DNA from 3 places in the Tumebacillus lipolyticus genome. Region 1 is predicted to be linked to each of the others. Evidence: riboswitches for the same ligand, from Rfam matches in the RefSeq annotation. Region 1 holds a riboswitch; each other region holds the start of a gene.

Region 1 (9,978 bases):
TGCCCTCTGCGACCGGCTGGGCCGCATGCGCGTTGCGCCCGATCGTCTTGCCGCCGAGGAAGAGGTCAAATTTGCCGCGGCGATAGATGACTGCAATGTCTTCGTGCACCGAGCCGTAACAGGCCATCGCACAGCCGGCAAACCCGATCTTGAGCTCTTTCGGCATCGCAAGGCCGGCGAAGCGCTCCGCGATCTCATCCGCCTGCGGAATCGACTGCGATTTCTCCCCATTGCAAAAATCGCACGCTTTGACTTGCACCACATCGCCGATCGGCTGTACGAGCAGCCCTGCCCGTTCCAGCTGGGCGGCGATCGCCTGCGGCTCCTTGGTCATCACGCGCAAAAGGACGTAATGGTTGGGCGTGTACTCGATCTCGCCTTCCGCTCCGGCCACCTCGATCATCGCCGCCAGCTGCTGCGGCGTCAGCTTCTTGTTGCCGACGCCGGGAGATACGGCGATCTCCAGGATGGCAGGCATCGCATCATACGGGTTGATCACCTGCTGCTGCATCGGCTCCCCCTCGACAACGCCTCGCGCTGCCAGCATGCTGACCGCCTGCATCGCGTAGTCCAAGGCGCGCGAAGTATCCGGCTGCACCATCGCCCCTTGCCCGATCGTGCGCTCCGCCTCCACATTCCGCTCGGCGGCTGGCGACTGCGGCACTTCGGCTACCGCTTGCGCCGCTGCCATCTGGCGCTCGGAGAGGCCGCCGTGCAGCGCCCACGGCTCATGCTCCTCTTTCAGGCGCTCGTTAGCGCGGATCGGCTGTTCCGCTTTGTCCAGCGTGTATTTGCGCTGGTAGCCGCGGGGAGTGATCATCTTGCCATCGTAGACGAAGGTGGACGAATTGCCGATGATCACCGTCGTCAGCATGCCGATATCATGATCGAGCATCTCGCCGAGCGTGGTCAGCACCACCGACTGGCGATCTCGGTACGCGCTCTTCACCAACCCGACCGGAGTGTCGGGCGAGCGGTATTTGAGCAGGATCTGTTGCGTCTCGACGATCTGGCGCGTGCGCTTGCCGGAGCGCGGGTTGTAGAGGGCGACGATAAAGTCTCCCATCCCCGCCGCCTCGACGCGGCGCGCGATCAGCTCCCAAGGAGTCAGATGGTCGCTCAGCGAGATCGTGCAGGCATCGTGCATCACCGGCGCCCCGAGCAAGGACGCGCAGGAGTTGATCGCCGAGATTCCGGGGATCACTTCCACCTCCACGCCATCCGCTTCCCGCCAGCCCTTTTGCACCAGCACTTCGTAGACCAGACCGGCCATGCCGTACACGCCCGCATCGCCGGAGGAGATCACCGCCACCTTTTTGCCCATCTCCGCTTGGCGCACCGCTTCGATCGCCCGGCTCACCTCTTCGGTCATCCCGGTGCGCACGATCTCCTGATCGGTCAGCAGGCCGCGAATCAGATCCACATAGGTGTTGTACCCGATGATCACATCCGCTTCCTGAATCGCTGCTCGCGCACGATCTGTAATGTGCTGAAAACTACCTGGCCCGAAGCCAACGATCAACAGCTTCCCACGCATCGCACTCATCTCCCATCATTTGCACATAGAAAAAGACGCCTTCCCGAAGGAAGGCGTCATATGTTTTCATGGTGTAAAACCTCAATAATGCAGTCCATGACACACCTGAAACCATCCTTCTTATATCCCCGTAAGAAGGTATGGAAAACATAGCAGGCAGGTCTCCTGACTCATGGATCATCACTTCCTCTGCCTTCCCATCTAAAAAAACAGTGGCGTGTTAGAGGAAATTACCCATTCACAGTGGCGGGACCGTACCGGACTTGCACCGGATTCCCTATTAAGCTCTTGCGAGCACCTGAACGTTACCCTATTCACTTTTCGTCGAACGATTCAAAGTATAGGGGAAAACTCAGGTATTGTCGAGTCCCAAATCGGCAAAGGTCGCCATCTCCGCCACCAGGCGGCAGGATGCTTCCAAGATCGGCAAGGCCAGCACCGCGCCCGTCCCTTCGCCCAGTCGCATGTCGAGCATCAGGATCGGCTCCAATCCCATCTCCTGCAACAGCACTCGATGCGCCGGCTCTTGGGACAGATGCGAGGCGAACAGCACCTCCTGCGCGCCGCTCTCCATCCGACAGGCGACCAGCGCCGCCGCTGCGGCGATCACGCCATCGACAACGACCACCATCTTGCGCTGATAGGCGCCGAGCACCACGCCGACCAAACCTGCGATCTCTAAGCCCCCCACCTTGGCCAGCACGTCGAGCGGATCGAGCGCATTCGGCCGATTGACCGCCAGCGCCTGCTCGATGACCCGCGTCTTGTGCAACACCTTCTCATCATCGATCCCGGTGCCGCGACCGACCAGCTCCGCCAGCGGTCGTCCGGTCAGCACCGCCGCCAGCGCCGCGCTCGGCGTCGTGTTGCCGATTCCCATCTCGCCGAGCGCCACCGCCTGCACGCCCTGCTGATGCAGTTCTTCGACCATCTCGATCCCGACGGCGATCGCCCGCTGCGCCTCCTCGGGCGTCATCGCAGGCCCTTGAGCAAAATTGGCGGTGCCGGCGCGCACCTTCTTCGAGCGCACGCCGGGGAGCTCTCCCTCGACGCGGCTGCCCACATCGACCACATGCACCGCACAGCCCACCTGGCGCGCCAAGACGTTGACCGCCGCTTTTCCGTTTACGAAATTTTGGATCATCAGTCCGGTCACCTCTTGCGGAAAGGCGCTGACCCCCTCTGCTGTCACACCGTGGTCGCCGCACATCACCACGACGGCGCGCTGTTCAAGCTTGGGGAACACCGTCCCTTGAATCCCGGCGAGCCTGATACCGATCTCCTCCAGCTTGCCGAGGCTCCCCGGCGGTTTGGTCAAAAAGTCCCAACGCTCTCTCGCTGCTTGCATCATCTGCGCTCATCCCTTCAGAAAAAAAATAAAAGCCCAAGCCTAAAGAGGCTTGGACTTTCCAAATCCAAACGAAACATGTCACCTCGACAGGCAGGTCTTCTGGCTCCCGGATCATCCCCATCTTCCCCGCCCTTCCCAGACAGATCGTCCAGTGGTCGCAGAGGGTCCCCGGATACAGCGGTGGGCCCGCGCATTTGCTTCCCTATTCTCCCGCGAGGCGGGCACCTGTCGCGTTGCATGAAATTCTACAAAACAGCGTACGGCAAGCGACGCAGAAAATCAATACTCAATTCCGAAGACGGCCGGAATCCCCTCGTCGTAATAATGTTTGAGCGGGTTCATCTCCGTGACGAGGTCGGCCAGCTCAATCACTTCCTGCTTGGCGTTGCGACCGGTGATCAGCAGGTGCAGATGGCGTGGGCGGTTGCGAATGACCTCCAGCACATCGGCGAGCGGCAGCACGTCGGCGACCGGAAAGCGCTCGATCGACAAGGCGTTGTTCAGCTCATCCAAAATGACCAGATCATAGTCGCCCTCCAGCACACAGCGCTTCGCTTCCGCCCATGCGTTGGCGAGCGCCGCCCGATGCTCCTCCGGCGTCTTCGTCCAGGTGAAGCCGATGCCGAGCTGGCGGATCTCAACGCCCAGCTTTTCCAAGGCGATCTGCTCGCCATAGGTGCGCTCCGGCGATTTGATAAACTGCAGGATCAACACTTTATAGCCGCGGCCCACCGCGCGCACGCACAGCCCCATCGCCGCCGTCGTCTTGCCTTTTCCGTCTCCCGTGTAGACCAGCATCATGCCCTGACGTTTGCTTCTTTCCATCTTTCAGCCTCCCTCTCCACGCGCAAAACGCTTCCCCTATTGGAACAGGTTGCCACCGCAGTTGTCAAGGACACACCCCTGCACGCCCGCAACAAAACATGGACGAACCGCGCGAAACCGAGCAAGTTCTTCCCCGACCCGAACGATCAGAGATCTTAGAACGCTACGAAGGAACCTTTTCCAAACAGCTCATCACCTTGTCGCCAAACTCGCGCAGGTAATGCAGATAATCGCCATCCGGCCCGCTGTAGTTATAGCGCTTGTTGCACATGCGGACGACGACCAGCTCCGCCTCGGGCACGACCAGCACCAGCGGGCCGGTGACGCCGAGGATCTGAAACGCACCTTTTGGCACGCTGCTGCCGATCTCGCTTCGCTTCGCCGGATGATCCTGCACATACCAGAGAAAGCCCATCGGCGGCAGATCTGGATCGGTCATCGGCGGGCTTTGCACCTGCGACACCAGCTGAAAAATCTCCGCCGGAACCACCTGTCTGCCATCCACCTTGCCCTGCGTCAGATGCAAAGATCCCCATCTGGCAAACTCGCGAGCGGAGACGAACAGGTTGCGCTGGTCGCCATCTCCGTCCCCGTTTTCGCCAAGGATCAGCTCCGTCCGCTCCGGCGCATCCAAGATCACCGACACCATCCGCTCCGAAGCTTCGGTGCGCCACCCGGTCTCGGTGAATCCGAGCGGACGAAACACTTGCTCCGCCAAGATGCTCGCCACCGACTTGCCGGTCGTGCGCCGCACGATCTGGGTGAGCATGACGATGTTCACGCCGCGGTAGGCCCATCCGCTGCCCGCTGGAAACTCGCGATACAGGCGTCCGCTCGCATCTTCGTGCAAACCGTGCGTGTGGGTCAGCAGGTGGCGGATCGTCGTCCCGTCGAGCAGCGCTCGGTCGAGCTCAGGCAGATAGCGGCTGACCGGATCGTCGAGGCTTGCGATCTTCCCCGCATCCAGAGCCCAGGCGACAGCAAAACCGATATAGCTCTTGCGCGCAGAGGCGATATTAAATTGCGAATCGGCTCCAACCGCCCGCGCCCCCGCTGCATGCGAATGAAACCCAGCGTATCGCTCCACCGCGATCCGCCCCTGATGAACGACGAGCAGCGCCGACCCGCTTCCGCCGTTTTTCCTGTTGATCTCCTCCACATAGCGGATCAGTTCGCCAAACGGCTCTCCAACTGCTGACTGTACCAAAACGCATCGCTCCTTTGCTCTCTCTTCGCGCTACTCCTTCCCCGTTTCGCGCCACTTCCCCTCCTTGACAAAAGGATCAAAAAAGAAGCCAAAGCGACATCGCCCAGGCTTCTCCCCATTTGCTATGAAAGATCTTTGATCCGCTTGACCCTGCCCTTCCCTTCGCCGCGCGACAAGACCAGCACACCGAAAGCGATCAGCAACCCTGCCAGCGCATAGCGCCCAAGCGATCCGATCTGACCCAGTCCGAAGATGGCAAAAAAGATCACCGACAGCCCGCCGAGAATGCCGACAGGGATCAGCAAAGCCGGCTGGCGAATCCCAAACAGGTAGAGTTCGAACAGGCCGAGCGCCACCGAGGCCAAGTACCCTGGCCACATGTAGCTCCAGCCGTCAAACAAGGTCGCAAACTGGCTGACAACCCCTGTGCCGAGCAGGATGCCGCCGGGCACCAACAGCCCTGCAAGATGTCGTCCGCCAAAAAAGAATCCCAGATGAAAGGCGATGCCGAGCGGTATCACGAACAGCGTCGGCCAAAACAGAGCGATCATCTCGCCTGGTGTGATCCAATTGTCGAGCAGCCCAGCCTGACCGATTAAAAACAGCAAGCCGAGCGCGATCAGAGTACCGCCTATCCACTTTCTCTCCATCCTGCCCCACCTCGCACTACATCAAGATACAGTAAGAATACCATAATATTCTGGTGAAATGGGAAAATTCATCCAATAGGACAAGCAGGCAGCGCTTGCTCGGGAAACTCCCCGATCAGCTGCAGCTGCTTACGCTTCCTTTGCCGCTTCGTTTAATGTTTCGGCCGATGCGGCCACCTTCGAGGACGCAGAGCCGATGTCTTCAATCACCGCGACCAGGTCGCGAATCTGCGACTCGATGCGTTGCACTTCCAGCAAAGAGCCTTCCATCGAATGAACGATGCTGTCGAAGGATGCGCTGGTGTGCGCAAACTCCTCCTGCCCACAGTCGACCATCGATTTGACCTGTTTGAGCGAATCGAACACTTCGGAAGTATACTCGTTGGAGCGAGTGGCCAGCTCGGCGATCTGCTGAGCGGACGACTTCGTCTGGTCGGACAGCTTCTGCACCTCTTGGGCAACCACTTGAAACCCTCTGCCATGAACGCCGGCCCGCGCCGCTTCGATCGATGAGTTCAGTGCCAGCAAAGAGGTCTGATTCGCAATATCTTGCACCAGCTTCACGACATTCTGGATCTGTTTGGCCGAAACGCTCAAGTTCTGTACCGTCTGCTCCATCTCTGCGATCGAGCTCTCGATCGTCTGCATCCGCGTGATCAAGGCGTGCAACTTCTCTTGACCGTCAGTCGCCAGCTGCTGTGTCGCGCGGGACTGCGTGGACGTCTGTTGAACGGACGCTTTCACCTGTTGGGAAGACACGACGAGCGAGTCGACCGACGAGTTCGTCTCAAGCGTCAAGGAGGCAAGCTCTTCGGAGATCGTGATGATCTTGCCCTTCAGATCATTTTTCGCCTCTTCATAGCGGCGTTCTTGTTGCAACAGATTTTCCTTCTCATACGCTTCCAAGACCAACTGTTGCTCAAACGTCAACAGCTTCGTGATCGTGGCGACCGCCTTCCGCTGATCGCGAACGTCTGGCAGCTGTTCACAGACCACGTCGATCAACACATCTTGCAGATTCTGAAAGGCGCCGATATACCATTTCGGCTCCACGCCCAGCCGCACATGAACTTCGGCGACACGAGTGCGCTTCAACAGGAACTTGCTGTCGATGCGACCGCTGAACATTTCGAGCAGGTGCCCTTGCAGCGTTCGCTTCAAGCGCTCCACCGTCGAGTTGGTCTCGATGATCTTCCGCAACTGCTCCACATCGAGAACGGTCTGGTAGAAGGTGGAGACGATCAGATCGATATTCTGTTCCACGACCTTTCGCACCGCTTTCGCAAAGCGGATCTCCTCTTCTGTCAGCGAGATCATCTTCATCTGTTTTATCAAGTTGCTGTCATGTCCAACATCAACTACAACTTTCTCTTGTCCTGCCATCTCCATCCATGTTGGATGCTTGGCTGGCTTTTTTCCCATCAACTTCATGATCGAACCAAACGGACAAATGCCCACAAATGCCCCTCCCCATAAATCCCTATCTGACTAATCGTACTAAATCCCCCCTTTCCATGTCTACAAGTGAAAATTGAAAATAATGTGTCGAATTACTTTAAGGAGCTTAAAATTAACGTTTATTATAAAATAGCTATAAAAAACACACAAAAAAACAGACGGTCGCCGAAGCGGCACCCGCCTGTTCTCCTTAGTCGATCCTACCTTCCAGATCTTTCGTTTGACTTTTAAACTATCAATCGCTTACCTTTTAATCCTGCAACCGATCGGATGCGATCGAGAGCAGATTATCGATCAAATACTTCGAAGCGAATCGCGAGAGATTCCAGAGATCAATACTTATAAAAGCCTTGTCCCGACTTCCGCCCGTGCAGGCCAGCTTCCACCATCTTGCGCAGCAGCGGGCAGACGCGGAACTTCGGATCTTGATAGCTCTCGTAGAGGATGTCGAGCGATTGGACGACCGTGTCCAGACCGATCAGGTCTGCCGTCTCCAGCGGGCCCATCTTGTGGCCGAAACATTCCTTGAAAATATCATCGACCGACTTCGGGTCTGCCACCTGATCTTGCACCACATAGGCAGCTTCGTTCATCAGCAAGTGGGAGAGGCGGTTGGAGACGAAGCCTGGCAGGTCGTTGACCATGATCGCCTTCTTCTCCATCGAGCCGAGGAAATCGTTGGTGAACTGAATGGTTTCCTCCGACGTATGCCAGCCCTTGATCGACTCGACGGTCGGCTTCATCGGCACCGGGTTCATAAAGTGCACGCCGATCACCTTGTCCGGTCGCTTCATCAGGCTGGCGATCTTGGTGATCGAGATGCAGGACGTGTTGACGAGAAACACGCAGTTCTCATCGCATACTTCGTTCATCTTCAGATACACATCGCGCTTGATCTCCCAAACTTCTGGGACGTTCTCCACCACGATCTCCACATCGGCAAGCTGCGCGTAGTCGGAGGTGAACGTGATGCGCGGCATCACCACATCGACCGAGTCCAACTGCTTATCCTTTTGGTAAAAGCCTGCAAAGCGTACGTTCTGATAGATCGTCGCCTTCGCCTGCTCCAAAACTTCCTCTTTCACATCGACCAGGATCACCTGATGTCCCGCCTGTGCTGCGCTTTGCGCCACGCCAGAACCCATCACGCCAGCGCCGATAACTCCAACCTTCATTGAATTGAACACCCCTCTGCTTGAATCCATAGATTTTATAAGTTTAATTCGCATCCACCCCCATAACCTCCTCCACAGGCGGGAAAAAATCGTACAACAACATCTTGTTGTAAACTATGAATTTTGTAATAAAATAGTAATTGATATGTAAGAATATTTCTATATAATGAACTGCAAATAACAAGAGAGGGGTGTGATTTCACGAAACGTGTTGCTTACGTGTCCATTCTAGCCGGTTGTCTGCTTGCAACCGCGTCGCTCGTTCAAGCGGGTGCTGGTTTTACCGAGAAAGAGCCCAACAACTCATGATCTTGACACAACGTTCAGAGTGCTCAGTTCGCAAGGACAACCGATCATCACCAGTTTTTCCGATTGAATTGGAGTTTGTTCTCAGATGTAAAAATATAATCAAATGGAGATGACCACACATGAAAAAATCGCTGAAAACATTCTCGACCCTGCTGGTCGCGACCGCCCTTTGCTTCGGCATAGCTGTGCACGACACACCTGTCGCTGAAGCTGCTACCAACACAAAAATGATCATGCTCTATGTGGGAAAACATAACTCTGGCAGTTACTATGCCAACTACAGCACGAGCGATCTGAATGCGATGACAGGTGTCAGCCAGTTTCTGATCGTTCCGGCCGGGGAGTGGCCGGTCTATACGACAGGCGGTACCAACAACTATGACGAGATCATCAACGGCACGTCGACCAACGACGGCATTGTCGATCTGGTCGCTAAAATCAAAGCCTCCAACAAAGCAAACACGCCAATCTGGGTCAGCACGCCTGGCATGAACTCCTATTCGGTACCGTGGACGAGCATGTATCTGACCAACAAGAACTACCTGACAAAACTCCAAACCGCACTTGGAACGAACTGGAACAGCGTAAACGGTATTTACTACCATTGTGAGTACATGTACACCGCCACAAGCAGCACCAACTTCGACTTTACCAACTTGATGAACAACCCGTCGTTGAAGCTGGCGAACGACCTGTCCTACTATGTGCACACGACGCTTGATAAGAAGTTCATCTGGGCACCTTTCTACTCCAACGTGGAGAACCAATCCACAGAAACGGTAAAACGCCTTGCCTACACGACCAACAAGACGAACATCTTCGACACGGTGCTGGTTCAACCCGGATGGTATTTTAACCCTGTCTCTAGTGGAGCTCCGCAAGACAATCTGAACGGCGTGAAGTACAGCGTGCAAAAGCAGACGATCACCTACCGTGCGGGTGCAGAAGTCGTGCCGCGGACGCACTTCTTAGCGACGATCGGGGTGCAGATGGAGATCGACGAAGGGATTTCCTACTCGGGAGACCCACGCCTTAGCCACTACAACGATTATGTGACCTGGTTCTCACCCTTGCGCAACACGGTCGCTTCCGGAAAGTCGGAAAACGTGCCATTCGGCTACTACGCAGGCGCTCGCACCGGTCTGTTCTCCTACAGCAACGCGGTGATCAACAAGATCAACTCGTTCTATAATTTCTAGCTCGCTTGCCGGACTGCGACGTTTGTCGCTGTCCGGTTTTTCATATTATCGCCTGCAGTCAATCCCCATCCAACTACCACAATTCAATCAATCTGAACACAAAAAGACCTTACGCCTGTAATCGGCATAAGGTCTTTTTGGGAGAGCGAGATTCGAAGCCTGTTATCGGCTCACAACTTTATACGCACCAGCTGCGTACCAGATACCATTGTTTGCTTGCGCAGTTCCGTAGAGGGTGTCACCCACAAAGACGGCCGGATTATAGTT
Region 2 (9,978 bases), on a different contig from region 1:
AACAGGTTGCCCGGCCTGCCGACAATATATTGCTTTTGATAGGCGACGTTGATGTATGGGTTGGACCAGCGATCGAGGCTGACATCGCGAAACTTGGTGATCTTCGGACCGAGCTGATCCTGCAGCTGCAGACCGTTGACCATGATCGTCGAAAACTGCTCGCGGGTCACGTTGTCATTCGGGCCATACGTGCCATCAGGATGGCCGACGACAACGCCCAAGTTGACCAGCTTGATGTTCTCTTCATAATAGGGATGCGAATAGGGCAGATCGGCAAACAGCGGCTGCCACGCGCCCGACTTCCCCGCATATTGCTCGCGCAGCTGCTGATAGACCGACTTCCCTTTTACCAAGTCGGAGAGGGCGAGCGCCACGTTTTGCGTAGACAGGACGTTCGAGTCGCCCCCTTTGCGATAGGCGAACGCGCCATCGCTGTTCCGATAGCTGAGCGTGTTGGTCAGGACGTCCCCACTCCCTTTTTTCCAAGAGCTTGGATCGATCCCGTTCATCAGCAGCGCCTCGATGATGATCGAGTTGCTATCCGGATTTTCGACGCCCTCATTCTTAAATCCGCCGAGCTCCGTCTGATTTTGCTTGAGGTAGAGCAGCGCCTTCTGCACCGCCGGATCGGCCTGATCCAGACCGAGCGCCTTCATCGCGATCAACGCCATCGCCGTCACATCGGTGCCCGATTGCGCCATCCCGACCGACCAGTTGAAGCCGCCATCCGCGTGCTGTTTGGACAGCAGGTAGTCGATCGCCTTTTGCTTGTTGGGGATCTCCACACCCGCCGCATAGAGCGCGATGATGCCATAGATGTGCGAGTTGAGCAAGTCTTCGCCAAACCCGTAGATCGTGTCGGCAAATTTCCCGTTCTGCTGCTGGGAGGAGAGCACCGCTTGCACCAGGTCGCGCCGGCCGTAAGCGCGCGGGTTTTTCCCCGCTGCCAGCGCCCCGAGCAAGGTGCTCTCAAAGTCGGTGGTCGCGTCGGAGATGTTCAGATTTTTCTTCAAGTCTGCTTCGCGCCACGTCACGCCGTTCTGTCCGGTCGAGGTGCTCCAGCGGGCGCTCGTCGGAGATTCGCCAGCCGCATAGAGCGTCAGCGCCGGCCAGTCCATCACATAGCGGAAGTTGTTCACCTTATACTTGCTGTGCAGATAGGAGATCGCCCCATCGCGCTGTTGAATCAGTTCGGCGTTTGTCGCCGCATTCGCCGCTTGTAAGGGCGAGAGCATCACCGCAAGCGTCACCGCAGACAGGGTGAATCGCTTAGCCAGTTTTCGTTTCAACATGATGTTGCACCTCCAGTGTGGTCGTCGTAAGTTTCTTGCGAAAGCGGTAGAGGATCGGCAGAAAGGAGCGGGTCAGCAGCAGGGCGAACAGCACGTTTGCCGATGCGTGCGACACGTCAAACCAAAAGCTCGCCGCGTTGGCCGCCAGAAAGGTTTTGAAGGTGAGCGGGAAAAAGGTGGTCAGCCACACCCAGCAGTTCATGATCCAGCCGAAGAGGAACCCCCAGATCGCCCCGAACACGGCGAGCTCAAGCGGGCGGACGCTCTCACCGCGCCACCTGCCATAAAGCCCTGCTGTCGCCCCGACCAGCCCCCAGGCGAGCATCTGCCACGGCGTCCACGGGCCCTGACCGAAAAACATGTTCGAGACGACCGCGACGGTCGACCCGACCATAAATCCGGCGCGCGGGCCGAAGACAAATCCGGCGAGCAGGATCAGGTAGGTGGTCGGCTTGAAGTTGGGAAAGGGCGCGAAGATGATGCGTCCGACGACGGCGAGCGCCGCCAAAGAGGCGATCAGCGCCATCTCTTTGGACGAGACTTTCGCCCGTTCGAACCGCAGATAGAACAGTCCGAGCCCGAGAAAGAGCATCGCGAACGAGGTGACCGCCCAGTTCAGATCTTCTGTCGGCCACAGCTCATAGGCGAGCAAGACGACCGCTGCGGTGAGCAGGATGATCAGGAGGGAAAACGCGTTTCGCTTCACAGGCTGCGCTCCTTTTTCGTCAGAATGTTCACCCCGTCTTCCAGCGTGATCACATCGCCTGCCGACACTCCGCGGAAGACGCGGCCGATCTGTGGCGCATAGAACATGCCGCGGGCGAACATCTCTTGCGGCGTGCCTGCTGCCGCCACCGCCCCATCGTCGATCAGCACGGCGAAATGCGCATGTTCGGCGGCGAACTCCACATCGTGCGTGATCAGCACGACGGTGCCCCCGCGCTGCACGTAGTCGCGCAGATAGCGTCCGAGGTTGTCCTTCTGCCCGGCATCCAACCCGCGCGTCGGCTCGTCGAGCAACAGGAGTTTCGGATGCTGCACCAGCACAGCTGCCAAGGCGGCGCGCTGACGCTCCCCACCGCTCAGATCGCGAGGGTTGCGGTCTTTGTGTCCCAGCAGCCCGAGGCTGTCCAGCACGGCCGAGATCTCGCGCTCCGCCGCCTCCCCCTCTGTCGGCAGCCCGACCATCTCGCGCGAGAATTGGCACTCCTGCCACAGCGTGTCATGGAAGAGATAGTCGCTCGGATTTTGCGAGAGATAGCCCACAGTGCCTGCGAGATCTGCCGGATCGAGCGATGCGGTCGCTCGCCCCTCGACCTCCACCGCTCCTGCGCTCGGCTTGAGCAGCGCGATAAAATGGCGAAGCAACGTGCTCTTCCCCGCTCCATTCGCCCCGAGGATCGTCGTGATCGTCCCGCGATCGATCTGCAGGGTGAGCTCTTTTAACACCTCATCTTCGCCCGGATAGGCGAAGGAGACGCCAAGCGCCCGCAGTGCGGCTTGCTCCTCCGCTCGCTTCTGCCCCCACCGGTCGCGCAGCCGAGCGAACAGGCTGCTCTTGCGCTCCACTGCGAAGGCCGGCTCTTCCGGTCGAAGCTGTTCGGCGACGATCTGCCGCGCCGCTTTGACGGTCAGCGGGCGCTCCGGCAGCTCTGCCGCCACGAACAGGCGGGTGACGGGCGGCAACAGCTCCGGCCGGCACTCTGCCGCATAGGTGGCAAACCCGGCTGGGTCGCCATCATACTCGATGCGCCCCCCATCCATCGCGGTCACGCGGTCTGCCAGATGCAGCACGCGATCCAAGCGCTGTTCGACGAGGATGACAGTCAGGCCGAGCTCTTCGTTCAGCCGCTTGATCAGGTCTAAGATCTCCTGAGCTGTGCCCGGATCGAGCTGCGAGGTCGGCTCGTCGAGCAGCAGCACATCAGGCTGAAGCGCCATCACCGAGGCGATCGCCACCTTTTGCTTTTCGCCGCCGGAGAGATCTGCCGTCTTCTGCCGCCGCAGATCGGTCAGGTCGAAAAAGGCCATCACCTCTGCCACTCGGCGTCTCATCTCCGCCTGCGGAACTTGCAAGTTCTCCAGCCCAAAGGCGATCTCGCGCTCCACCTCGCTCATCACGAGCTGCTTTTCCGGATCTTGAAAGACCATGCCGATATGGCGTGCGATCTTTCGCTCCGCAAAGTCGCTCAGCAAGGCGTTGCGAAAGCGCGCACTCCCGGCGATCGTCCCGCCATAAAACTCGGGCACCAGCCCGTTCATCGCGCGCAGCAACGTCGATTTGCCGCAGCCGGAGCGCCCGGCGAGCACGACGAATTCGCCACGCCGCACCGCCCATGTCAGCTGGTCGAGCGCGGGTGACTGCGCATCCGGATAGGTATAGGTCAGGTCGGTCAGTTGTAGTTCGAGAGCTGCCATCTAATCGGTTCTCCTTTTCACGAGCACAGGTGGGAGGATGAGCAAGAGGGCGAGCAGGAGCGCCCCTCCAGACGTCCAACCGCCAGCTGCGAGCATCGGCGAGAGGCGGGGGTAAAAATCGAAGCTGGCCGCGCCGATCGACAGCAGCGCGATCATCAGCGCGAGCGCTGCGAGCATCCCCGCCCAGATCAGCAGGTCGAGCCGCCGCCAGCGCTCCCGCGTATAGGAGCTGCGGTGGCGCGACCCGAAACCGCGCGCCTCCATCGATTCGGCAACCTGCCACGACCCTTCGAGCGAAGAGATCAGCAGGACGTTGAGCATCAGGCTGTGCTTTTTGATCCGCTCGCGGGTTGAACCTTCCTGAAAGCGCACCCCTCTGCTCTGCATCACTTCGCCCACGCTCTTCGCCTGTTCGGTCAGGTAGGGGATCAGGCGAGCGGTCAGCATGGCGACGACCGCCGATCTGCCCGCCCATTTTGCCATCAGCCCGAGCGCGCGGTCTGGAGACAGCCAGGCGAGATAGAGATTGCCCGCGCCGAGCACGACGAGCAGGCGCAGCACCATGACGATGCCGAACAGGATCGCCTCCAGGGTGATGCGCAGCGCCCCCAAGACGGGAATTCGCGGTCCGTCGAACAGGATCGTCGCACCGTCTTTGGAGATCAGCACGTTGAGCGCGAGGATGATCAGCAGCAAGGGCCAAGCGTAGCGCATCGTTTTCAAAAAAGTTCTCGCCCCTCCGCTCGTCAGCAGCGCGCAGATCGTGACGCCGAACAGGGCGAGCAGATAGAGCGGGTGCCCGGTGAGCAGCGCCATCATCATCAACAGCAGCGGATAGATGGCGAGCGTCAGCGCATGCAGCCGTTCGAAGCGCCTCATGGTGCGACCGGAATGCCGACCGCTGTGCTGCCGCTCAGCACGATGCCCACCTTGCCGCGCAGCTTGCTTCCTCCGCTGGTCATCGTATTGACCGCTTCGTCGAGCGCCGCGTCGTTCACGCCGATCAACAGCCAGGTCGGCGTGGTATCGCCATTGCCCGTTCCGGTCGCGACGACCATCGCCTGCCCGGCTTTGCCGCTCTCATCCCCTGTATAGTCGAGCATTTGCACCGCTCCATCCTTCACTTTTGCATAGATGCCGGTGCGCGTTGGGCTGCTCATCACGTCCTGTACGGAAGAGTGGTCTTCCAGCTCCGACCAGAGGCCGAGCAGGATCACGTTGGTCGTGTTTTCGATCAAGGTCTGGTTGCGATACGACGCGGTGCTCACGCCCTGCGCGCCTTGTCCGCGCAAGGCGGATGCCAAGCGATCCGCATCATCAGCATGGCCGTCGCTGTAGTAGATGACAGTCCCCGGTCGCGCGCCTTCATATCCGCTCGTGAACGGATGCGGGTAAGAGGCGACGACCGCTGGCGTGTTCGATCCGCTGCCCGACCAGTCATGGTAATCCCACCAGACGCTGGCCGAGTTTTTCGCCGCATATGCGTCCGCCCCCACGCTTGAGACCACCCCGTTCACGTAGTAAAACCAGTCCCGTTTTTTCCGCGTGAAGATCGACTTATCGGTGTAGCCAGACTTGACTCCGTTGATGCTGTTGACGAAGCTGCCGCCGTACGCCGTCTCGATTTCGAGATGTTGGCGCATCACATCCATCACCGACTCGCCGCCGTAGTAGCTGACCGAGCGGTTAAACTCGGAAACGGCGCCAAAATTGTGGGTGACGAGCATCTGCAAGTTGCCCGCCGGCTGCTTTTTGCCAGGTGATGGCTGCTGCGGTGCGGTCGAACCACCGTTCGCCGGCTTGCTCGCATTCGAGCCTTTCGAAGCGTCAGGCTTGTCGCTCTTGGCCGGCGGGGTATTGTTGCCGGCAGCCGCCCCGGCTTGCTCGTTCGGTTTTGTATCTTCCGCCTGCTGCTGCTCTTGGTCTTTTTGTTCCGCTTCCTTTTCAGGCTGCTCTTGCTCGGGGAGCTGGACGACGACCTGCTCCGGCAAATTCCCTTCCTGCTGTTTGCTCGACTCGCTTTGGCTGCCACATCCGGTGATCATCAAGGCGAGCGCAAGAAAAAGTCCAAGCTGTGAGGTGAGCTTCATGGCGCACTTTCCTCCTGTTCAATGGTAAAAAGAGGGGGAGGCTCTTCACAGAGCCTCTCCCGTACAGCGTACTATTTATTCGTTCCGTTCATGACATTCACGATCGCAGTCGAAACTTCAGCTCGCGAAGCGGTCGCATGCGGGCGGAACGTTCCTTCCGCATCGCCGCTCATCAGGCCAAACTCGACGGCCGCTCTGACGAACGGACGCGCCCAGCTGCTGACATCTCCCCGATCCTGGAAGCTCAGCTCCTGCATGTTCGAGGTCGGTTCGATCCCGGCGAAGCGAACGAGCACGACGGCCAGCTCTTCGCGAGTCAGACCTGCGCTCGGACGGAAGGTGCCTTCCTTGTCCCCGCTCATGTACCCTTTGCGAACGACCGTCTCAATGAACGTCTGGTACGCGTTTTGGTTCACATCGCGGAAAGAAGCGGGGCCGCCCAAGTTCAGGTCACCGCTGGACAGCGCCAAAATCTTGGTCAGCTCGCCGCGGGTGACCGGACGCTTCGGTTGAAACTCTCCGTTGCCCGAGCCGATGACGATCCCCTTTTTCGCGAGCGCAAGGATCGATTCGTTCGCCCAGTCAACGCCTTGCAGGTCGGTGAAAGAGGCGTTCGGGTTGCCGACGAGCAGGTTGAGGCGACCGGTACGAATCAATTGCGGAACGCCCGTCTGCTGATCGACTTTGTCGATCTCCAGCTGGAGCAGTCCCGGCTGATCTGCCTTGAGCGTGGCGACACCGTCTGCGCCCGTCTGCCAAAGCGTCTCCGCTGTGCCCGCCTTCTGAACGGCCGCACCCTCTACGTCGACGGTGGTGACGGTCGGATTCCATTCCTCATCATAGGTGGTCTGCTCCGCCGTCACCTTGACGGTGAACGATTCGCCGACAGCAGGCGTGGTCGTCGAGAAGCTGACTTGCGGGAAGAGCGTCTGCGTGTAGTCATAATAGCCCCAGACCACCTCATCGCCATCGTGGATCTCCGATGCATCAGCAGAGATGTCCGGCGCTTTCCCGTTGACCCAGACCGACCAGCCGGCATTCGCGTTGAGATCTTTTTCTCCCAGCGTGCCGATCTTGGAGATGTAGGAGCCGAAGGAAACCGTCTTCGCCTCATAGGTGAGCTTCTGCTCGCTGAGCAGTTTCATCAGCGCGCCCATCGCGGTCGGCTTCTGCATCGTGATCGTTTCACCGACCGTGTTGGTGAACGAAGCGGAGCCGACGTTTAACACCTTCTCCTCATGCATGCCGTTTAATCCGGCCACCCGGACCTTGACGGTCGTCAGGCTATCATCTGCTGCCAGCACAGCTCCCGTCTGCGGAATGAGCAGGGAGGTCGCCAGCAGGACGCCAGCAGAAATCTTTGTGATGCGCTTAGCCATTAGTCATTCTCCTCTCAGGAATCATTTGGAAAACGGATCTCGTAAAAAAACTCCTGCCGCATGGTCAGGAGTTGAAGGCTCTTAGAATCAGGATCTTTTGATGACGCCAAGCTGCAAGATGACCTGGTTCCTGTACCTTCCCTCCGAAAGCACGTAGGACTGCGATTGGAAGAAGGTTTCCTGACTCACGGGTCTGCCGCCAGCTCACACCTTCTCATCCGAACGGACAATGGCATCTGTGAGCGCGTCACCGTATACAGTAGCGGGGGCTGCAGTGGATTTGCACCACTTTCCCTACTCTTCCAGTCTCAGTGGTAGTTTATCATTTCGCTTTGGCTTGGACAAGCAAAAAGACCAGCCGACAGCGGGCTGGTCTTTCCTGTGCTCGTCTCTACTGCTCTTCGAAGCGATCCTTCCGCATCTCCGGAACGGCGCCGAGCGGAAGAAATGCCGCCCGGGAGTTGATCAGCGAATGGTCGATCAGCGAGTTGTAGTTGTGCACCATGTCGAGCACCTTTTTAAAATCTGCTTCCGAGTTGAACTCGCCTTGCAGATGAGTGTCGAACAGCGAGGCGGCAAACTGTCTGTCCGCCTTCGCCTTGTTGACAGCAGCTTCCAGCTTCTCGGCCATGACGGTGTTGCCGAGCGCCCGCATGCCCTTCAGCTCAAGGCTGAAGGCGCCGACCGCAAAGTTGGCAGCTGCGACAGCCGCTTGGATCACCATAAATTCGTTCGAGCGAAAAATTGCTTCGTTAAGCATCTCTTGTTCACCTCAAGTTGGAGTGCAATCTTGCTCTCATCTTAGCGGAGCGGGAAACGGAGGTCAAATCCTCCCTGCGGCAAGCGCGTTTCCGCCCTAGTTGATCAGCGAGTATCCCCCGTCGATGATCAGCGTCTGCCCGACGATCATCTTCGCCTGTTCGGTGCAGAGGAAGTGCACCGCATCGGCGATGTCCTCCGGCGTGACCATGCGGCCAGCAGGCGTGCGGCTGATCGCGTCGTTGATCATCTCCTCGCGGTTCGGAAAGTGCGTCAGCGCGTCTGTGTCGACAGCCGCTCCCGACACCGCGTTGACGATGATGTTCTTATGAGCAAGCTCTGCTCCGAGATAGCGCGTGAGCGATTCGAGCGCCGCTTTCGAAGTGCCGACACAGGTGTAATTTTTCAAGGCGAAGCGACTGCCGAGCGAAGAGATCGAGACGATCGCACCGCCCCCACGCTGCTCCATCAGCGGAACGGCCCGCTGTGCGAGGAACAGCAGCGCCTTCGCGTTGATGTTCAGCGTCCAATCCCAGTGCTTCTCCTCCACTTCCATCGCCGGAAGCTGCACGCCAGACGCGGCGTTGGAGACCAGAATATCAAGCCCGCCCATCGTCTCCTTGATCTCTTCGAACAGCTGGTCGATCTTGTCGAGGTCGCCGACGTTCGCTTTGACGATGTGACATTTCCGCCCCATGATCTCGATCAGCTTTTGCGTCTCTTCCGCAGGTTTGCGGTTGCGGAAGAAGTTGATCACGATGTCTGCGCCTTCCGATGCGAGCTTGAGCGCGATCGATTTGCCGATGCCGCGAGATCCGCCGGTGATCAGCGCTGTTTTTCCTGTGAGTGTGGTCATGATGAGGTCCCCTCCATTAGTAGCTGGTAGTAGGAGTAAGTATAGCATAAGGTTGTTCGAGGTGGTAGCGATCAGTTGGCGGCCCGCTTTTTTTCGATCGTCCGCTTCGCTTTTGTCACGATGCGCTTCGTCGCTTTCGAATCAGTTGCTTCCAGCCATTCTTGACAAACTTGAAGCACCCAGCCCGGGTTCGATTTGCTCGCATCGTTCAACCAGTTTCCCACCGAATCTTGAACGTACTTGGAGCGATCCGCTTTGACACGATCGAGCAACTGCAAGGCCCGAGCCGGATTTTGCTTCAGCTCGTCGATGTGCTTGCTCCACACCCCACGCGGTCGCGTCGATTCGATCGCAAACCTTCTGATGTTTTCATCGCTGTCGACCACCCATGCTTGGAAAAGGTGAATCGAGCCTTCAAGCGACTGTGTGATCGATCCCCTGACCGCCATCCAAGCGATCTCTCTGACACCGAAATGCGGGTCGGCAGCAAACGGTTTGATCTGAGCTAGCTTTTCTTCGATCGACAAGCTGTCGTTCACGCCGACCACATAGGCTGCCCAACAGCGAACGCTGTCTGAGCGATGGCTGGACAGCGCATGAAAAAGCGTCCCCCTTCGATCCTCCTCCAGATCGGCTAGCAGTTCGAACAGCTTCTTCCCGATGAGAGGAAGCAGCTTCATAATTCCCTGCCCTTTCGCTCGCTCCAGCTCCGATTGCACCGTGCTGACAGCTTCTCCCAACCCGAGCGCCGGAAGGGTATGCTGAAGCAGAATCGCATGATCAACCGCAAGCCATTCGGTCAGATTTACGCTCTCAATCCTGCCAGCCAGCAGGAGCTCCGCCACCTCTGCTGGAATGTCAGAAGCTTTTCGCGCGCCCTTTCGATTTAGTACCCAATCCTCGACAATCGCGCTTTCGATTTCCATTCGCCTCCTCTCTCTCACCTGAAAGGCGTCCTGTTGAACGGCTGCCCGAACTGTTCAAGATCACCTTTCAGCGAAAACATGCTCTCCCCATCATAGCGGAGTTTAGGGAACAGCTCAAAAGCGAATGAACTACCTGCTTATATCAAACGGCAGAACATCGAGCAGAACAGCAAACAAGCTGACGTCCGATCTCCTCAGACGTCAGCTTGCGGTCACTGCTGGCAAACGGTGTGCCCCCGATCGTGGTGACAGCGCACG
Region 3 (9,978 bases), on a different contig from region 1:
ATCTTGCCTTTTTTTCCTTTTAGATCGGCGCCTGAAAAGGCGCCTTTTTCATATCCGAACAGCTCGCTTTCAAACAGCGAAGGGGGGATCGCCCCGCAGTTGATCGGGATGAACGGCGCGTCCGCCCCTTCGCGCAGCTGATGGAGCGCTTTGGCGAACAGCTCTTTGCCAACACCGCTCTCGCCGAGGATCAGCGCGGTCGCCTTCGTCGTGCTGATCTTGGTGATCATCTCGATCGTGTGCTGGATGGTGGGACTTTTGCCTTTGATCGGTGAAAAGGGATCGACAGACGGCCGCCATTTGGCGATCTCTTTTTCCAGATGGTGCACTTTGGTCACCGCTTGGAACAGCTCTTGATTGAGGCGAACTTGGCTGGTCACGTCCGTCTCGGAGACGACAGCGCCGATGATCTCCCCGTCGAGCACGACCGGCTTGCTGTTGATCAGGACGAAAAGGTCAGATCTGGCTTGGTGAAAATGGTGATACAGCGATTCGCCCGACCGCAGTGTCTCCATGCAGCGGAGCATTTCTCGTGAAAAGAAATCGTCGATCGGATGGCCGAGGATCTGCTCTTTGGGAATGGAGAAGATCTGTTCGGCGCCGGCCGTCCAGACGGCGGTGCGCCCTTCCTCATCGACGGCGGTGATCGAAGCGTCGACCGTCTGGATCAGCGTCTCGAAGAACGCTTCCAGGCGTCGATACGCCTGATGAATCGCCAGCAGCGCATCGCCCGCATCGAGCGACCCGACGATCTCTCCCTGTTTGTTTTCGACGGCAAGCCTGCCCGCCGCTGCCAGACGGGGCAACACGTCAGCCAAAAGCAGATCTTCACGTATGGCGGACGAGCTGTCGGACAGATCGCCCTTTGGCGTCACGAGCGCTGACACGCTCGGCAGTTTTTGTTTCATCAGGATCGCCACCTTTCTGTGTTACACATCTACGTGTCTAATAAATTGGACACTCATTCGATCTATATGTCAAAAATATTATACACGAAACGGCACAACTTCCGCTCTACCGACTGGCACAATTCTTGCTTTCATACAAATGAAGAAGAAAGTTGCGCTCGACGAGCGGTGGGGGTCGTGACATGGATTCATTGATCGTAAAAGTGATGGTCGTCTTTCTGATCATCGGTGCTGTCGACAAACTGCTCGGCAATCGGTTTGGCTATGGGCAGCGATTTGAGGACGGATTTCGGGCGATGGGGCCGCTGGTGATCTCGATGGCGGGGCTGTTGTCGCTCTCGCCCGTGTTGGCCAACCTGATCGCTCCGGTCGCCGCGCCATTGCTTGCGCTGATCGGCGCCGACCCGTCTGTTGCAGCCGCGTCTGTGCTGGCGATCGACATGGGCGGATATCCGCTCGCGGTCGAGCTGGCGCAGCATCCGGATGCGGGACAGTTTTCTGGCGTTCTGTTGGGCACGATGATGGGGGCAACCCTGTCGTTTACCATTCCGGTGGCGCTCGGCATCTTGCGGCGCGAAGACCGCGAGCCGCTCGCCACCGGCATTTTGATCGGGCTATCCACGATCCCGATCGGCTGTCTGATCGGCGGTGTTGTGGCTGGGTTTGCCTGGAAGATGATGTTGCTCAACCTGGTGCCCGTCACCCTGTTCGCCGCCCTGATCGTGTTCGGACTGTGGAAGCGACCTGCGAAGATGGTCGCATGCTTCCTCGTGTTTGGGCGGATCATCGAGATCGTCGCGCTGATCGGTCTCGTGCTCGCCATCTTGTCCGCGCTGCTCGGCATCGAGCTGATCGATGGCCTGAAGCCGCTGTCGGAGGGGTTGCTGCTGGCCGGACAGATCGCCGTGATCCTCGCCGGAGCCTTTCCGCTGGTTCATTTCCTGACGACTGTGTTCCGCAAGCCGCTGCTGCTGATCGGCTCACGACTGGGGATCGGGGAGACGTCGACCGCAGGGCTGATCACATCGCTGGCGAACTGTCTGCCGATGTTTGCGATGTTGCACGCGATGGATCGCCGGGGCAAGATCTTAAACATCTCCTTTGCGGTCAGCGGTGCGTTCGTCTTCGGCGGGCAGTTTGCCTTTGTCGCCGGCGTCAGTCCAGAGATGCTGGTGCCGATGATCGCTGGGAAGCTGGGTGGAGGCGTCGCAGCGCTGCTGGTCGCGATGTGGTTTTTGCGCGGCATGCGCGAAGGGGAACAAGAAGGCGAAAAAGAGGGAGGGAAGAGCACATAGCCTGTGCTCTTTCTTTTTTCAGTTTTGCTGCAAATCAGCAAGCGATTCGAAATCGGCAGAACGATCGGGCGTTTACAAATTATTTACAAAAGGCTGGACAATCGATTGATCGGAGGGATAAAATGGACGGACTGAAGTTTCAGAGCGCGTGTTACAATTGGGCGTGCGCCCCGATGGGCACGTGCTGTTTCGTTCTCGGACCGAACTTTCCTTAGAATGATGTGTCATTTTTCTTTCGAATGATGTGTCATTAGTAGTAGAGGGGGAAAATACTGATGAACTATGACCTTTTTCAAACGATCAACAACTGGTCAGGCCACTACAAGTGGCTCGATGAAACGATGATCTTTTTCAGTGACAAAGCGCTGCTCTTATATGCGATCGGCTTGGCCTTGCTCTGGATTGCATCCTCTTCCGCGGGAAAGCGGATTGCCTTGTTTGCAGGTATCACCGGGGGCGTCGGCCTGTTGCTGAACTTCCTGATCAGCCTTGTGTATTTTGAACCGCGCCCCTTTATTTCGCACAGTGTCAATCTGTTGATTCCGCACGCAGCAGATGCGTCATTTCCAAGCGACCATACGACGGGAGCGTTCTGCATCGCCTTGGCGATCTTCTTGCGCAATCAAAAGATCGGCACCCCATTTTTGCTGCTCGCGATCGCGACCGGCTTCTCCCGTATTTTTGTCGGCCACCATTACCCGGGGGATGTCTTGGCATCGGTGATCGTCGGCTTGGTGACCAGCCTGATCATTCTCAGGATTCAGCATAAGCTGGAACCGATCTTCAAAGGAACTCTCTACCTGTACGAAAAAGGTACGGCACGATTTGGTGGTTCGCAAACAAGAAAGTCATGACCAACGGTCATGACTTTTTTGTTTCGGCCGCCCTCGCCAGAAATTGGGCTGCTGCCGTTCAAGACTTTGAATCGAGAGCGCTCAATTTCCTACGCGACATCTAGGCTGTCAGTATGCTGGAAAATCGCGAGAGAAAGAACGTCGCTGCCTCCCCCCTTTTGGCGAATAAACGGCAGTCCAGATGGGCAGGCTAGAGGTAAAACGCGCATGGGAGGTAGCAGATCATGGAAGTGACGATGGGTGCTGATGAAGTGATCGCTCGTATCCAACAGATGGCAAGCTCTGGGGAGCCGACCAGCAAAAAGAAGGTCAAACAAACCGATCCTGAGCTGATGCGAAGTGCGCTTTACTATTATCCCAGCTGGGAACATGCACTGAAAAATGCGGAACAGCAGTGAGGGCATCACCTCACGATCGAATTTAGAAAAAAGCGTGCGATCATCGCATGCTTTTTCTTTTTGTTTAGAATCAATCCAAAAAAGGATTTCCCTTTCGGAACGCGAATAAGCAATACCGAACCAACAATTACATAGGACGGCGATGAGGTGCCTTCGCAGACGAACAGCGAAGGGTAACAGGGAATCGGGTGCCAATCCCGAGCGGTCACGCCACTGTAACCGAGGAGTTTTCTTTCTATGATGCCACTCGATCGAACGATCGGGGAAGGCGAAAGAACGCGATGATCCGGAAGCCAGGAGACCTACCTCATCTGCTACACCAGAAGTCCTTCGATGAAAAGGAGAGGTGTTCACATGGAACGACAAGGAATCAATTCTTTGCGATCGTTTGCCTGCTTATGCACGTGACCCCAACCTTTTTGGTTGGCGTCACGTGCTTTTTTACTGTATGGGAATCGGATTCTATCACTCAGGTCAGGAGTTGAAAGAGATGATGACAAGAAAACTCACCAACTGGAAGCGGGCCGCCTTGAGCCTGCTCGCGCTACCGCTTTTGCTCGTCGGATGCGGCAATGATTCGCAGACGAAGGGCGGTGCGACCCCGCCGGCTGCCCAAGCGGACTATCAGCAGGTCACGCTTTCGACGGGCGGTCACACGATCACGATCAACGAAGCGCCCAAGCGCGCCGTCAGCCTCAACCAGCACACCACGGAGATCATGCTCGCGCTCGGTCTGGAAGATCGGATGGTGGGCACGGCGTACATGGACGATAAAATTTTGCCAGAATATGAGGCCAAGTATGCGAAGATCCCCGTGCTGGCCGATCAATATCCCTCGCTGGAAGTGCTGCTCGGTGCGAACCCCGACTTCGTCTATGGGCGCAAGAGCGCGTTTTCAGACAAGGCGCTCGGCTCGGTCAAAAGCCTTGGGGAAAAGGGCATCAACGGGTATGTCGCCAGAGGCACGGAAGTCTCCGGCGTGATCCCGACGATGGATGTCGTGTATGAGGACATCTTGAACCTCGGCAAGATCTTTGACATCAAAGATCGCTCCGAACAGCTTGTCGACAAGCTCAAACAGGGGATCGCCGACACGCAGAAAAAAGTGGGCGATGTGAAAAAACCGCTGCGCGTGGCCGTGTATGACGCGGGCGATACGGCGATGTTTACGGCATCGAAAACGCTGCAGACCCATCTGATCGAGCTTGCGGGCGGCAAGAACGTGTTTGACGATCTGGACAAGAGCTGGACAGAGGTGAGCTGGGAAGAGGTGGTCAAGCGCGACCCGGAAGTCTTCGTGATCAACGAGTATGACAAACCGTCCGCTGCGGAGAAGATCGCCTCGCTGAAAAAGCACCCCGCGCTGCAAGATGTGTCGGCGATCAAAAACGATCGCTTCGTGATCTTGCCGCTGTCAGACGCGTTTGAAGGCGTTCGCAACGTGCGTGCGGTCGAAACGCTGGCCAAAGGATTCTATCCGGACCGCTTTCAATGATGAAAAGGTGGCGTTCGTTCTACCTGCTGCTGATCATCCTGACAGGGCTTTTCATCGCGTCGATCACCGTTGCGGTCATGCTCGGCCCCGTCCCGATCCGGCCGGAGACGGTGTGGCGCATCGCCTTGTCCCACCTGCCGCTGTTCGGTGACTCGTTCGTCGTCGACTGGAGCAGAGGGCAGGAGAACATCGTCTGGGAGGTGCGCTTTCCGCGGGTGATGCTTGCGGCGGTGGTCGGCGCGGGCCTGTCGGTGGTCGGCGTCGCCATCCAAGCGCTGGTTCGCAATTCGCTGGCCGATCCGTACATCCTCGGCGTCTCCTCTGGCGCATCGGTCGGCGCCACCTCGGTGATCCTGTTTGGGACGTTCTCCTTCTTGGGTCAATGGGCGCTGTCCGCATCGGCGTTCCTCGGGGCGCTGGTCGCGGTGGTGGTCGTCGTCCTGCTGGCACAGGTCGGCGGCAGGTTATCGCCGGTGCGCCTGCTGCTCGCCGGCATCGCGGTGTCTGCCGTGTTCTCCGCGCTGACCAGCCTGATCGTGTTCATGGCGAAAAACGAAGCGGGCATCCGCAACGCGCTGTTTTGGCTGATGGGCAGCTTCGCGGGCGCCAAATGGGAACAGCTGCTGATCCCCGCGCTCGTCGTCGCGATCGCGATGATCTTGCTGCTGGTGCGATCCTCTTCGCTCAACGCGCTGCTGATGGGGGAGGAGACGGCCAACACGCTTGGGGTCAACGTCAGGTCGTTTCGATTGTTTCTACTGGTGCTCTCCTCGCTGGTGACCGGGGTGGTGGTTGCGGTGTGCGGCGCGATCGGTTTTGTCGGGCTGATGATGCCACACATCGTCAGGCTGTTGGTCGGCTCTGATCATCGCCGCGTCCTGCCGATCTCCGCACTGCTCGGCGCGCTCTTTCTGATCTGGGCGGACGTGCTGGCACGCATGGTCGTCGCCCCGGAGGAGCTGCCGATCGGGATCATCACCTCGCTCTCGGGAGCGCCGTTCTTCCTCTGGCTGTTGCGGCGCAACAGCTATCGATTCGGAGGTGATGGTCGATGAAAGTGGCAGGTGAGCAGCTGAGCGTCTCCAGAGAGGGCAGGCGCTTGCTGGCCGATGTGAGCTTGCATGTGCGGTCTGGTGAGCTGGTCGGGCTGATCGGCCCCAACGGGAGCGGCAAGTCCACCCTGCTGAAGAGCATCTATCGCGCTTTGGAGCCGGATGCGGGCAGGGTGACGCTCGATGACCGTCCGCTCGATCGGATGTCAGCGCGTGAGGCGGCGCAGAAGATGGCGGTGGTCGGTCAGGAGTCGTCGACCGAGTTTGAGTTTTCGGTGGCGGAGATCGTGCAGATGGGCAGACATCCGCACCAGCGCTTTTTCGGCGGCGATCAGCAGGGGGAGCGAGCGCTGCTGCGTCAAGCGCTGGTGCGGGTCGGGCTCGATGGCTGGGAGGATCGGAGCTTTCTCACCCTGTCTGGCGGCGAGAAGCAGCGGGTGCTGATCGCGCGCTGTCTGGTGCAACAGGCGCAGTTTCTCGTGCTCGATGAGCCGACCAACCATCTGGACATTCGCTATCAGCTGCAGCTGATGGATCTGATCGGCGAGCTCGGGCTGACCACGCTGACTGCGCTGCACGATCTGAACTTGGCGGCCGCCTATTGCGACCGGATCTACGTGATCGCAGACGGTCGCATCGCACTGTCGGGAACGCCGGCGGAAGTGTTGACGCCAGAGGTGCTGCTCGACGTGTTCGGCGTGCAGGCGGAAGTGAGCACGCATCCGCAGACGGGGCGGTTGCGAATCGATTTTTTCTCAAATTGGCAGCGTGCGGGTGAAAGGGCGGAGAGAGCATGACGGTGACCAAATGTACATTTTGCGGCTACTGCTATGACGAGTGGCTCGGAGATTGCAAAAACGGCGTGCCGCCTGGCGTTTTTCTCGGCGAGATGGGGGATATCCGTTTGGCGACGTGCTTCCCGCGCGCGAGCATGCGACAGGATCGCGGTGGACGCTCTTGGCGAGGCGGTCTGCCCGCTAAAGCAAACCTCGCTTTTACCGCTCCCATCTGCTAGCTAGCGAATGGGAGCGTTCAATCGATGAATCACAGGAACCAAGGGGGCGGAACTCGTTGACAACAAGTGTGAAGGACGACCGAAACATCGAGCAGATCCGAGAGGTCTTGCAGTTCGCCTGCGACGGGCTGGCAGGATGTGAGCCAGCAGAGCTTGAGGAAGAGCTGCAGGCGCATTGGACAGCTGGGCTGACCTCGACCGATCTGGAAAACATTCTGATGCAGTTGGCGGTGGAAAAGATCAGCGTGCAGCGGCCCGACTGGACGTTTGTGGCCGCTCGACTCCTCTGTCACAGCCTCTACCGCGAGGCGGGGCAAAGTCGCGGCTATCAGCACATCGGGTATGGCGACTTCTACCAGCTGCTGGTGACGTTGACCGACATCGGGCGCTACGGAACGTATATGCTGGATGCCTACACCGCAGCGGAGATCGCAGAGCTGCAAGCGTACATCAAGCCGGAGCGCGATCTGCTGTTCAACTATATCGGGCTGCGTCACTGGTCGGATCGCTATACGATCCGCGGGCTGAACCATGAGGTGATGGAGCTGCCGCAGGAGGCGTACATGGGCATCGCGATGCACCTTGCGCTGGTGGAGACAGACAAGATCGGCTACGCGAAAAAGTTTTACGATGTGTTGAGCCTTCACCTGATGACGAGCGCCACCCCCACGCTTGGCAACGCGCGAACCCCTTACCCGCAGATGTCATCCTGCTTTATCGACACGCCGGAGGACAGCTTGCGCGGCATCTACAACGGGCTGAAAGCGTTCGCCGATGTCAGCAAAAACGCGGGGGGCATGGGCGTCTATTTCGGCAAGCTGCGGGCGACCAACTCGGAGATCCGCGGCCACAAAAATGCGGGCGGCGGCGTGATTCCCTGGGCGCGACTCTACAACGACACGGCGGTCGCGGTCAACCAGCTGGGCAGGCGCGCAGGCAGTGTCAGCATCTGGCTCGATGTCTTTCACAAGGACATCGTCGACTGGCTGGATCTGAAGACGAACAACGGGGATGAGCGGCGCAAGGCGCACGACGTGTTCACCGGAGTGTGCATCCCCGACCTGTTTTATCGAACCCTGCTCGCAGAGGGAACTTGGCATCTGTTCGATCCGCACGAGATCAAGCTGCGCAAAGGGTGGTCGCTCGAAGATTCCTGGGGCGAGGAGTTTGAAGCAAAATATGCGGAGTGCGCTGCGGACGAGGCGATCTCGCGGACGGAGATTCCCGCCCTTGAGCTGATGATCCTGATCATGACCAGCGCGTACGAGACGGGCGTTCCGTTCGTCTTTCACCGCGACCATGCCAACCGGATGAACCCGAACAAGCACAAAGGGATGGTCTACTGCTCCAACCTCTGTGTGGAGATCATCCAAAACATGACGCCGACGACAGAGGTGGAAGAGGTGTCGGCCGAGGGCGAATATCTGATCAAATACAAGTCGGGCGATTTTGTCGTCTGCAACCTGAGCTCGACCAACCTCGGGCGCACCAACACGTTTGAGCTGATCGACGAAGTGGTGCCGCTGCAGATTCGCATGATGGACAACGTGATCACCTTGAACCAACTCCCGCTCTCCCAAGCGGCGATCACCAACAAGCGCTATCGGGCGGTGGGGCTCGGAACGAGCGGCTATCACCACCATCTGGTGCAAAAGGGGATTCGCTGGGAGTCGCAAGAGCATCTCGACTATGTGGACGAGCTGTACGAATATATCAACTTTACGGCGATCAAAGCTTCGATGGAGTTGGCGAAGGAAAAGGGCGCCTATGAATATTTTGCCGGGAGCGATTGGCAGACGGGCGAATATTTTGAGCTGCGGGGCTATCGAACTGCGGAGCGCGGGCCGGACTGGGATTGGTTGCGGGAAGAGGTGCGTAAGCACGGGCTGCGCAACGGCTACCTGATGGCGATCGCCCCGACCGGCTCGACCTCCGTTCTGGTCGGGACGACCGCGTCGATCGATCCGATCTTCAAGCGCGTGTTTGCGGAGGAGAAGAAAGGGCTGTTGGTTCGCCAGGTCGCGCCGGAGCTGAACGCGCGCACGATGTTTCTCTACAAAGAGGCGCACCATATCGACCAACGCTACTCGATCCTCGCGGCGGGTGTTCGCCAGCGCCATCTCGACCAATCGCAGTCGCTCAACCTGTACGCGACTGCCGATCTGGATGAGCAAAAGTTTTTGGAGATGTACCTGTTAGCCTGGGAGCAGGGTGTGAAGACCCTGTACTATTTCCGCAACTTCGACGCAGATGCGGAAGAAGATTGCGCAGCTTGCTCGTCCTGAGCGGAGGAGGGAATCGGATGACGGAGATCAAACGCAAAAAGCTGTTCAACGAAGCGGGCGACCGCGACTGGCAACAGCGACGACTGCTCAACGGCAACACGACCAACATGTTGGAGTTTAACAATGTGGCGTATGAGTGGGCGGAAAAGCTGTACATGAAGATGAGCCGCTTCTTCTGGGTGCCAGAAGAATGCCCGATGCTCGACGATAAAAAACAGTTTCTCCTGCTGACAGAGGGCGAGCAGACCGCGTACAAAAAGATCTTGTCCTTTTTGATCTTTCTCGACAGCATTCAGGTGGCCAACCTCGGCTACATCGCCAACTACCTGCATGCGCCAGAGATCGATGCCTGCCTGAAGACCCAGGCGTTTTTTGAAACGATCCACAGCCAGTCGTACGATTACATCCTGACCTCGGTGGTCGATGCGGTCACGCGCGATCAGGTATACAATGAGTGGAGAACCGATCAGCGACTGCTGGAGCGAAATCGATTTATCACCAACTTGTACGAAGATTTTATCGCCGACCCCTCACAGAAAAATTTGCTTCGGAGCTTGATGGCCAACTTTTTGCTGGAAGGCATCTATTTTTATGCGGGCTTTGCCTTTTTCTACGCGCTCGGTCGGCAGAACAAGATGGGGGGGACCGTGTCGGTGATCCGCCTGATTCAGCGGGA

Evidence for each region. Region 1 has a riboswitch for cobalamin ahead of cobJ (precorrin-3B C(17)-methyltransferase). Riboswitches for the same ligand answer to the same signal wherever they lie in the genome.
Region 2: linked by a shared signal. The riboswitch ahead of ACFSOY_RS06025 (S-layer homology domain-containing protein) and the one ahead of cobJ (precorrin-3B C(17)-methyltransferase) in region 1 are both predicted to bind cobalamin.
Region 3: linked by a shared signal. The riboswitch ahead of ACFSOY_RS08150 (ABC transporter substrate-binding protein) and the one ahead of cobJ (precorrin-3B C(17)-methyltransferase) in region 1 are both predicted to bind cobalamin.

Annotation. Positions count from the first base shown of each region.
Region 1 covers NZ_JBHUIO010000011.1:399,411-409,388, forward strand. The annotation lists gene cobJ (precorrin-3B C(17)-methyltransferase) at 1-1,537, opposite strand, end outside; cobalamin riboswitch at 1,676-1,854, opposite strand; gene cobT (nicotinate-nucleotide--dimethylbenzimidazole phosphoribosyltransferase) at 1,890-2,888, opposite strand; cobalamin riboswitch at 2,961-3,132, opposite strand; gene cobO (cob(I)yrinic acid a,c-diamide adenosyltransferase) at 3,168-3,713, opposite strand; gene ACFSOY_RS18220 (serine hydrolase domain-containing protein) at 3,877-4,920, opposite strand; gene ACFSOY_RS18225 (hypothetical protein) at 5,043-5,570, opposite strand; gene ACFSOY_RS18230 (protoglobin domain-containing protein) at 5,700-7,028, opposite strand; gene ACFSOY_RS18235 (3-hydroxyacyl-CoA dehydrogenase family protein) at 7,361-8,203, opposite strand; gene ACFSOY_RS18240 (hypothetical protein) at 8,632-9,711, shown strand; gene ACFSOY_RS18245 (hypothetical protein) at 9,874-9,978, opposite strand, start outside.
Region 2 covers NZ_JBHUIO010000005.1:155,089-165,066, forward strand. The annotation lists gene ACFSOY_RS06000 (S-layer homology domain-containing protein) at 1-1,292, opposite strand, end outside; gene ACFSOY_RS06005 (ECF transporter S component) at 1,270-1,998, opposite strand; gene ACFSOY_RS06010 (ABC transporter ATP-binding protein) at 1,995-3,710, opposite strand; gene ACFSOY_RS06015 (energy-coupling factor transporter transmembrane component T) at 3,711-4,589, opposite strand; gene ACFSOY_RS06020 (DUF4430 domain-containing protein) at 4,586-5,800, opposite strand; gene ACFSOY_RS06025 (S-layer homology domain-containing protein) at 5,872-7,179, opposite strand; cobalamin riboswitch at 7,333-7,535, opposite strand; gene ACFSOY_RS06030 (hypothetical protein) at 7,571-7,939, opposite strand; gene fabL (enoyl-[acyl-carrier-protein] reductase FabL) at 8,036-8,794, opposite strand; gene ACFSOY_RS06040 (DNA alkylation repair protein) at 8,866-9,720, opposite strand.
Region 3 covers NZ_JBHUIO010000005.1:588,305-598,282, reverse strand. The annotation lists gene ACFSOY_RS08170 (sigma-54 interaction domain-containing protein) at 1-908, opposite strand, end outside; gene eutH (ethanolamine utilization protein EutH) at 1,091-2,203, shown strand; gene ACFSOY_RS08160 (undecaprenyl-diphosphatase) at 2,479-3,057, shown strand; gene ACFSOY_RS08155 (hypothetical protein) at 3,282-3,455, shown strand; cobalamin riboswitch at 3,584-3,779, shown strand; gene ACFSOY_RS08150 (ABC transporter substrate-binding protein) at 3,946-4,950, shown strand; gene ACFSOY_RS08145 (FecCD family ABC transporter permease) at 4,947-6,005, shown strand; gene ACFSOY_RS08140 (heme ABC transporter ATP-binding protein) at 6,002-6,799, shown strand; gene ACFSOY_RS08135 (rubredoxin) at 6,796-7,017, shown strand; gene ACFSOY_RS08130 (ribonucleoside-diphosphate reductase subunit alpha) at 7,074-9,302, shown strand; gene ACFSOY_RS08125 (ribonucleotide-diphosphate reductase subunit beta) at 9,320-9,978, shown strand, end outside.